One region of the Marinobacterium maritimum genome, then DNA from elsewhere that is predicted to be linked to it. Evidence: predicted binding sites of a transcription regulator. Region 1 holds the regulator's gene; each other region holds the start of a gene.
The links. Region 1 encodes sigma-54, which starts transcription at its own class of promoters, with help from an activator protein. Its sites were predicted from a motif close to TGGCACNNNNNTTGCTNT; they were not measured.

Region 1 (2,200 bases):
CTTGCTGACCACATCCACATGGCAGAGCGTGAGAGAGGGGGTCAGCAGTTCTGATAGTTGCATGTCGTGACGTGCTGCTACCGGTTATTTGTGGGATTTGATTTTTTCTTTGTGCTTGATGATCTGGCGATCCAGCTTGTCGACCATACCATCAATTGCAGCATACATGTCGTCATGCTGGTGTGCCGCAAAGACTTCACCGCCAGCCAGGTGGATGTTGGCTTCAGCTGTCTGGCGCTGCTTCTCAACACTGAGTGTGACCTGTGCATTAGTGATGTTATCGAAGTGACGTTCCAGGCGGTCAAACTTGGTACGTACGTACTCGTCCAGAGCGCCTGTCAGTTCGACGTGGTGGCCAGTGATGTTGATCTGCATAGGTTTTTCTCCTCGTCATGGACACGTTCTTACAGCGTGCCTTTCCATTCCCATTAAACCAGACGCTTGCGCTCATTAGAAGGCGGAATGTTCATCGCTTCACGATATTTTGCAACGGTGCGTCTGGCGACATTGATTCCCTGTTCTTTTAACAGCTGAGCGATCTTGTTGTCACTGAGTGGCTTGGCCGTATTTTCATTGTTGACCAGTTTCTTGATCAGCGCCCGAATCGCCGTGGAAGAGGCGGCGCCGCCATCGGACGTGCTGACGTGACTGGAGAAGAAGTACTTGAGTTCAAAGATGCCGCGTGGCGTATGCATGTACTTCTGTGTGGTCACGCGCGAAATGGTGGATTCGTGCATGTCGACCGCTTCGGCGATGTCGTGCAGTACCATCGGTTTCATGCCTTCTTCACCCTCCTCGAAAAAGTCGATCTGGCGCGCGACGATCTCGGTGGACACCTTGAGCAGCGTTTCATTGCGGCTGAGCAGGCTTTTGAGGAACCAGCGAGCTTCCTGCAGGTGGTTCTTCAGGTAGGTGTTGTCGGCGCTGTTGTCGGCCCGTCGAATCAGGTCGGCATACTGGGTGTTGATCTTCAGACGCGGCGAGGCGTCGGTGTTGAGACTGACGTTCCACTGCCCCTGGATCTTGCGCACGATCACGTCGGGGATGACGTATTCGGGTGGCTCCGAGCTGATCAGGGTGCCGGGCTTGGGGTTCAGGCTCTGGATCAGACTGATCACCTGCTGCAGGCTGTCTTCCTTGAGACGCAAGCGGCGCATCAGGGTGCGATAATCGTGGCTGCCAAGCAGGTTCAGATGGTCGCGTACCAGGCGTACGGCATCGTTGAGCAGTGGGGTGTCCTCGGGCAGTTGGCGCAGCTGCAACTGCAGGCATTCGCTGAGGTCGCGGGCGCAGACGCCGGCTGGGTCGAACTGCTGCACTCGGTGCAGCACCGCTTCGATCTCGTCAGTGTCGCAGTCAGAGAAACGTTCGGGCTCGCTCTGCTGGAAATGCTCCAGTACCTCGTCGACACTGGTGCGCAGGTAGCCGTCGGCATCGACCGCATCGATCAGGGCGAGGGCCACCATGCGGTCGTTGTCACTCATCGGGGTCAGGTTCAGCTGCCACAGCAGGTGATCCTGAAGATCATCCTCGGTGCTGTCGTTGTCACCTGGATCCCAGTCACTGTCGCGTTCGGGGCCGGGCGAGCTCTGATGCTGGAAAGTGTCGTCCCACTGGCTGTCGGTCGCCAGTTCGGTGGGAATCTGCTCGTTCCAGCCATCCTCGCCGCTGTCTTCCCAGCTATCCTGGTCCTCGGTCGCGGCCGGCTGCTCGCTATCGCGGGAGCTGTCCTGTTCGGCACTGGTGTCCTGCTTTTCGGCTTCGGCCTCCGCCGTTTCCTGTTCCTCATCCACTTCCAACAGGGGGTTGCTGTCCAGCGCTTCCTGAATTTCCTGCTGCAGATCCAGAGTGGAGAGCTGCAGCAGGCGAATCGCCTGCTGCAGCTGCGGCGTCATTGTCAGCTGCTGGCCGATCTTGAGTTGTAACGACTGCTTCATATGCAAACTGCCGGGTTGACCGAGTTGGGAGTAGACATGCTGCGGCGCTTAGAGGGCGAACTGCTCGCCCAGATACGCGCGGCGGACCTGCTCGTTGTTGAGGATGTCCTGCGGGCTGCCTTGGGCCAGGATGCCCCCTTCACTGACGATATAGGCTCGCTCGCAGATATCAAGGGTCTCTCGCACATTGTGATCGGTGATCAGAATGCCGATATTGCGGGACTGCAAGTGCCGGATCGTCTGCTTGATGTCACTGACCGAGA
Region 2 (2,200 bases), on a different contig from region 1:
TGGCTTCACCGACATCAGACAGTTTCAGCTCGGAACCACCGTTGAAGCCGAACCAGCCCATCCACAGGATGAAGGTACCCAGGGTCGCCAGCGGCAGGTTGGCACCCGGAATGGCGTTGATCTCGCCGTTCTTGCCGTACTTGCCTTTACGAGCACCCAGCACCAGCACTGCCGCCAGGGCGGCAGACGCGCCTGCCATGTGCACGATACCGGAACCGGCAAAATCGGAAAAGCCCGCTTCGCTCAGGAAGCCACCGCCCCAAGTCCAGTAGCCGGAGGTCGGGTAGATGAAGCCGGTCATGACTACGGCGAAGATCAGGAAGGCCCAGAGCTTCATGCGCTCGGCTACGGCACCGGAGACGATCGACATGGCAGTCGCCACGAACACGACCTGGAAGAAGAAGTCGGAACGGGCCGAATAGTAGGGTGCGTCCTCACCGCCGGCCAGTACGGCATCGACGGCGTTTTCGTCACCGATCAGTGCGCCGAGGCTCGGCAGTACGCCGCCGGCGTCGGAGCTGTACATGATGTAGTAGCCGCACAGCAGGTACATGGTGCAGGCGATGGCATAGAGTGCGATGTTCTTGGTCAGGATTTCGGTGGTGTTCTTGGCACGCACCAGGCCTGCTTCAAGCATGGCAAAGCCGGCCGCCATCCACATCACCAGTGCACCACACACCAGGAAGTAGAAGGTATCGACCGCATATTTCAGCTGGGCCAGATCCCCGGCTGTAGCGTTCAGTAATTCTTCCATTGTTATATCCTCCAGAGATAAACGGAATCGTATTCAGTCGGGGTCAGAGCGCATCGTGGCCGGTTTCACCGGTACGGATACGGATCACCTGTTCCAGTGGGATGACGAAGATCTTGCCGTCACCGATCTTGCCGGTATGGGACGCCTTGGTGATCGCTTCCAGCACCTGGTCGACGATGTCGTCGGCCACGGCCGCATCGATGCGGACCTTGGGCAGGAAGTCGACAATGTATTCGGCACCGCGGTATAGCTCGGTGTGGCCCTTCTGGCGGCCGAAGCCCTTGACTTCGGTGACCGTGATCCCCTGCACGCCGATGTCGGACAGGGCTTCGCGAACGTCGTCAAGTTTGAATGGCTTGATGATCGCTGAAATCAGTTTCATGGCATCAGTCCTCTGCTCAGTGTTCAGCTAGCGGCCACTCCGGAATGGGTGGCTGGCTCTATGCCCGGTATAAGCGAAGGCTGTGCCAACTTCTTTTTATCTTTACAAAACAGAGGTTTGTGCGGCATCGACAGGACTGGAGGCCGATGCAGGGCAGGAAAAAGAGGGGTAGAGTGTATTTTTTTATGCACCAGTATGGTGCGTGCACTGCCAGGGTGCGTGGCTTTCGGTCTGACCTGGCCGGCGTTCTGGTTTATAGTGACGGTTGAGACCCCTTCGACCCTGGAGACCCGGATGATTCACCAAAAACTGATCGATAGCCTGTCCAGCCAGTTCAGCCAGCTGCTGAGCCATCGCCCTGAAATGCCGGGACAGCAGGAGTTGCAGGGGCAGATCCGCACGGTGCTGCAGAGCAGCTTTGCCAAGCTCGACCTGGTAACCCGGGACGAATTCGATGCCCAGCAGGCCGTACTGATGCGAACCCGTGAGCGCCTGGAGCAGCTGGAAGCACGCCTGGCGGCGCTGGAATCCGAAGGCATGGCGGCCGCGGAAGCGCCAGCGACCGATACGTCCGAACCCCGCGACTGACCCTCTTAATGCATCTGAGCCAAGGATGGCCTTATGTCTCTTGCCGTGATTCATACCCGGGCCCAGCTCGGGGTCGAAGCGCCTCCCGTTGCGGTCGAGGTGCACCTGTCCGGAGGCCTGCCCTCCATGTCAATCGTTGGCCTGCCGGAAACGGCGGTCAAGGAAAGCCGTGAGCGAGTCCGCAGCGCGCTGATCACCGCCGGCTTCGACTTTCCGCAACGCCGCGTCACCATCAACCTGGCACCGGCCGATCTGCCCAAGGAGGGCGGACGTTACGACCTGGCCATCGCCATCGGTATCCTGTCGGCCTCGGGTCAACTCAAGGGCTGGAAGGCCAGCCCGGCGACCGAAATGATCGGCGAGCTGGCGCTGTCCGGTGATATCCGCCCGGTACGCGGCATCCTGCCGGCAGCGGTGGCGGCCGGCAAGCTGGGTCGGGCGCTGGTGGTGGCGAAGGAAAATGCCGAGGAGGCCGT
Region 3 (2,200 bases), 270 kb from region 1:
CTGTTCCAGCGCCCGGTCGCGGATGCGGTAGATTCGGGTATCCCCCACATGGAAGAGGTGTGCGCTCTGGGCCTTGAGGATCAGGGCGCTGAAGGTGCAGACATAACCGCGGTTGTGGTCTTGGCGGTATTCGCTGCTGCGGGTCTGGGCATGGAGCCAGGAGTTGGTGGCAGAAAGCACCTTCTCGGCGGCGGTTTTCACTGACCAGGTATCGGAGGTGCAGAAGTAGTCATCAAGGAAGGACTTTACCGCTGCTGCGCTGGCTATCTGACTGACATCGCTGGAGCTGATGCCGTCGGCCAGTGCCAGGGCTGCCCCCTTGCGGCTGAGCTGGGGTTCGGCGGGAATCAGGGCACCGTGGAAATCCTGATTGGTGGCCTTGCGTCCCTTGTCGCTGTACTGGCCGAGGCTGAGCTGGAGTCCCGATTTCATGGCGTGTGCTCCCGTTCGGCGGAGGAGGGCAGCGCCCCGGTCGGGACGCTGCAAACTCAGGTTGGCAGGGATCAGGCTGCTTTGGCCGGGGTGGCACCAGGCGCGGTTGCAGCGAGTTTGCGCTTGGCACCTGTGCGTACGTGGGTGGTGTAGAGGGTCAGACCGGTAAAGGCCAGACCACCGACCAGGTTGCCCAGTGCGGTCGGAATCTCGTTCCAGATCAGATAGTCGGCGATGGAGAAGTTGCCGCCCATGATCATGGAGAAGGGGAACAGAAACATGTTGACCACGGAGTGCTCGAAGCCCATGAAGAAGAACAGCATGATCGGCATCCACATCGCCAGCACCTTGCCGCTGACGTGGGTGGAGATCATCGCGCCGACCACGCCCATGGACACCATCCAGTTGCACAGCATGCCGCGAATGAAGATGGTGAGCCAGCCGTCTGCGCCATAGGCGGCATAGCCAACGGTACGGGACTCACCGATACCGGCAACCTTCTCGGCGATGGCGCCACCGTCGGTGTTGAATCCCATGGTGAAGATATAAGCCATCATCACGGCCACGGTGAAGGCACCGGCGAAGTTGCCGACGAAGACCAGTCCCCAGTTGCGCAGGATCTGTGAAGGTGTCACGCCCGGTCGCTTGTCGAGCCAGGCCAGTGGCGTGAGCATGAACACACCTGTCAGCAGGTCAAAGCCCATCAGGTAGAGCATGCAGAATCCGACCGGGAACAGAATCGCCCCGATCAGAAATACACCGGTTTTTACGGCGACGGTGATGGCAAATACTGCCGCCAGTGCCAGTATTGCCCCGGCCATGTAGGCGCGGATCAGGGTATCGCGGGTCGACATGTGAATCTTGGCTTCGCCAGCATCCACCATCTTGGTCACAAACTCGGTCGGCATCAGATAGGCCATAGTGATCACCTCTTTTGGAGACAGTCGTTCGAAGTTGCGCAAGAGCCATAAAAAAACGGCGCTCAGACACCACCGGCGGAAGCGGGTGGGGTCTGGACGCCGTTGTCCAATGACACTCAAAGTCGCTGAAGCCGGCAGTGGCTTCATCTGTTCTGGATAGTGCACGGGCTGTGCCAGAATGGTTGTTGTCTATGTAACTGTCTGTTTATTAATGGCTATTTCGTTTTTTGAACTGTAGGTGCCTGCTTGTATAGCTGCGCCCCAATGGTGCGTGGGGACTGAATTGTGCGCTGCAATAGAGCAGCTTATGGTGTTAGGGAAATGGTAGAATCGGCCCTGATGACTTATTGATCTACAGGAGCCGCCATGCCTTCCCATTCGGAGCACCTTTTTTCACTGGAATTACTGCTGCAACAGGTGGAATGTATCGCCCGTGATGCCGGTACGGCGATTCTGCAGGTGTATGGGAAGGATGACTTTGGTGTTGAGCACAAGGCCGACGATTCGCCGCTGACCCGTGCAGACTTGGCGGCGAATGCGGTGATCGTGGATGGACTTAATAAGCTGGCCCCACGCTTTCCGATCCTGACAGAGGAAGCAGTGGAGGACTTTACCGGCCCCGATGCCGACGGCCGTTACTGGCTGGTCGACCCGCTGGATGGCACCAAGGAGTTCATCAAGCGCAATGGCGAATTCACCGTCAATATTGCGCTGATCGAGCAGGGCCGCCCGCTGCTGGGTGTGGTTCACGCGCCGGTGCTGGATACGACCTGGCTGGCTGCCGAAGGGCTGGGGGCTTTCCGCGTGGACACTGGTGGTGAGCGTCATTCGATTCATGTAAGCACTCA
Region 4 (2,200 bases), 190 kb from region 1:
CTGGCCGGGAGCTGGAGCCTGATTCGGGGGCCAGAAGTGGGCTGGTACAGCCCGGAGGTACTCTGGCCGCTTTTTTGGGGAAGTATGGTGCTGTGCAGCTTCATTCTGTGGGAACTCAAGGTTTCCAGCCCGATGCTGCAACTGCGACTTTTTCGCGCGCCCGCTTTCGTCGGAGCGGTAGGGGCGATGTTGGGTTATGCGGCGGCCGCACAGGTGATGGCTGCGTTTTTGCCTGTCTACCTGCAACAAGGGCGGGGCGTAGCCGTGGAGTGGACGGGCATTGCGCTGTTGCCGTTTGCCTTGGCCATGCTGATCTTCCCTTTGATTGGACGCCGCCTGTCTGCCTGGCTGCAATCCTGGCAGCTGCTGGGCATGGGGCTGGTCATCATCGCACTGGGCAATTGGGGGTTGGCGGCATCCGTGCAATCGGCACACCCGATCACTTTTTTCCTCAGCATGGCCTGTCTGGGGGCCGGCGGTGGGCTGATCAACGGAGAAACCCAGAAGGCGATACTGGGAACGGTGACGGCATCCCAGGTCGGGATGGCCTCGGGCATCAGCACCACGGCGCGCTTTCTTGCCATGTTGATGGGGTACGCCGGGTTGTCGTCGGTGATGCTCAGTGGCGTGCGTGAGCAGCTGCAGACGAGCCTCTGTCCGGAGCAGGGATGCTGGTTGGCCCCGGAGCTGGTGACCGCCGTGGCGACTGGCGACCTGGTACAGGCCGAGTTCGAGGGCCGCTCGCTGAGCCAACAGGTTGCGCTGCTGAGTTACCAGTCTGGTTTCATGACCCTTTTTAATACGGCTGCGGTTATCGCCCTGGTCGCAGCGGGTGCCGTATTCCTGCTGATGGGGTGTCAGCGTGAAAGAGTGAAGCCGGTGCAGCAGCCGCAAGCTGAAAGGGTGACCTGAAAAGTGGCAGGTGGGTCAATTTTGCACAGCCATGGTGCGGCACTTGCGGGCACTGTTGGCTGGCACTGGTTGGTAAAGTGACGTGATAGCGGCGAACTGCAAAGTTGGCACGGCTAATGCTTTGTAGAAATTAACAATAACAACAAGGCACCGCTCAGGGTGCCTGTTAGTCAACTGGACAATGGCGTCCACTTTCCATCGCCGAGGCCGCGGCGAGCGAGAAAGTGGGCGCTTTTTTTTTGCGTCGAATTCACCGCGGAGGTGACCATGAAACAGCGCTTGATCGTGATTGGCAACGGAATGGTCGGTCATCACTTTGTGGAGCAGTGGTTGGCCAACGAGGCCGCATCGGACTACGAGCTGACCGTATTCGGGGCCGAGCGTCATCCCGCCTATGACCGTGTCCACCTGTCCGAATACTTTGAGCAGCAGAGTGCTGATCATCTGCTGCTCGGCGAGCCGGATTTTTACAGCCAGCCCGGTATCGATCTGCACCTCGGCGAGGCGGTGATCTCGATTGATCCTGCCAGCAAGCAGGTGGTCACCGAGCAGGGCCGTTATGGCTATGACAAGCTGGTGCTGGCGACCGGTTCCTATCCGTTCGTACCGCCCATCCCCGGTGGCGACCAGTCGCACTGTCTGGTGTATCGCACCCTGGATGATCTGGATGCAATTCGTGCCAGTGCTGATGGCGTGAAAACCGGCGTGGTGATTGGCGGTGGCCTGCTGGGCCTGGAAGCGGCCAACGCGCTGAAGAGCCTGGGGCTGGACGTACACGTGGTCGAGTTCGCACCCCGGTTGATGCCGGTACAGCTCGATGAGGACGCGGGTGCCATGTTACGCCGCAAGATAGAAGCCTTGGGCGTTGCGGTGCATACCGATACGGCGACAAAGCAGATCATCGCGGGTGATTCGGCGCGGATGAAGATGTGCTTTGCCGACGAAACCGAGCTGGAAACCGACCTGATCGTGTTCTCCGCCGGTATCCGGCCGCAGGATGCATTGGGGCGCGAAGCCGGTCTGACACTGGGCGAGCGCGGCGGTATCGATGTGGATCAGCACTGCCGCACCAGTGACCCGGACATCTACGCCATCGGTGAGTGTGCAGTCTGGAACGGACGTCACTTCGGCCTGGTTGCACCGGGCTACACCATGGCCCGTGCCGCCGTGTCCCACCTGTCCGGTGATGGCAAAACGCATTTCCAGGGTGCGGACATGTCCACCAAGCTCAAGCTGCTCGGTGTTGATGTGGGTTCCATCGGCGATGCCCATGGCCATACGCCGGGAT

Region 2: a site for sigma-54 is predicted at 1,207-1,224, ahead of glnK (P-II family nitrogen regulator). Genes of this name have one in related genera too.
Region 3: a site for sigma-54 is predicted at 1,511-1,528, ahead of ABD013_RS08885 (formate/nitrite transporter family protein). Genes of this name have one in related genera too.
Region 4: a site for sigma-54 is predicted at 1,018-1,035, ahead of nirB (nitrite reductase large subunit NirB). Genes of this name have one in related genera too.

Annotation. Positions count from the first base shown of each region.
Region 1 is NZ_BAAAET010000002.1:266,995-269,194, forward strand. Features, by position in the region: gene ABD013_RS07610 (PTS sugar transporter subunit IIA) at 1-63, opposite strand, end outside; gene hpf (ribosome hibernation-promoting factor, HPF/YfiA family) at 85-375, opposite strand; gene ABD013_RS07620 (RNA polymerase factor sigma-54) at 429-1,937, opposite strand; gene lptB (LPS export ABC transporter ATP-binding protein) at 1,986-2,200, opposite strand, start outside.
Region 2 is NZ_BAAAET010000003.1:707,676-709,875, reverse strand. Features, by position in the region: gene ABD013_RS14335 (ammonium transporter) at 1-754, opposite strand, end outside; gene glnK (P-II family nitrogen regulator) at 798-1,136, opposite strand; gene ABD013_RS14325 (accessory factor UbiK family protein) at 1,431-1,724, shown strand; gene ABD013_RS14320 (YifB family Mg chelatase-like AAA ATPase) at 1,758-2,200, shown strand, end outside.
Region 3 is NZ_BAAAET010000002.1:538,616-540,815, forward strand. Features, by position in the region: gene ABD013_RS08880 (bifunctional protein-serine/threonine kinase/phosphatase) at 1-432, opposite strand, end outside; gene ABD013_RS08885 (formate/nitrite transporter family protein) at 504-1,352, opposite strand; gene cysQ (3'(2'),5'-bisphosphate nucleotidase CysQ) at 1,719-2,200, shown strand, end outside.
Region 4 is NZ_BAAAET010000002.1:457,364-459,563, forward strand. Features, by position in the region: gene ABD013_RS08535 (MFS transporter) at 1-912, shown strand, start outside; gene nirB (nitrite reductase large subunit NirB) at 1,180-2,200, shown strand, end outside.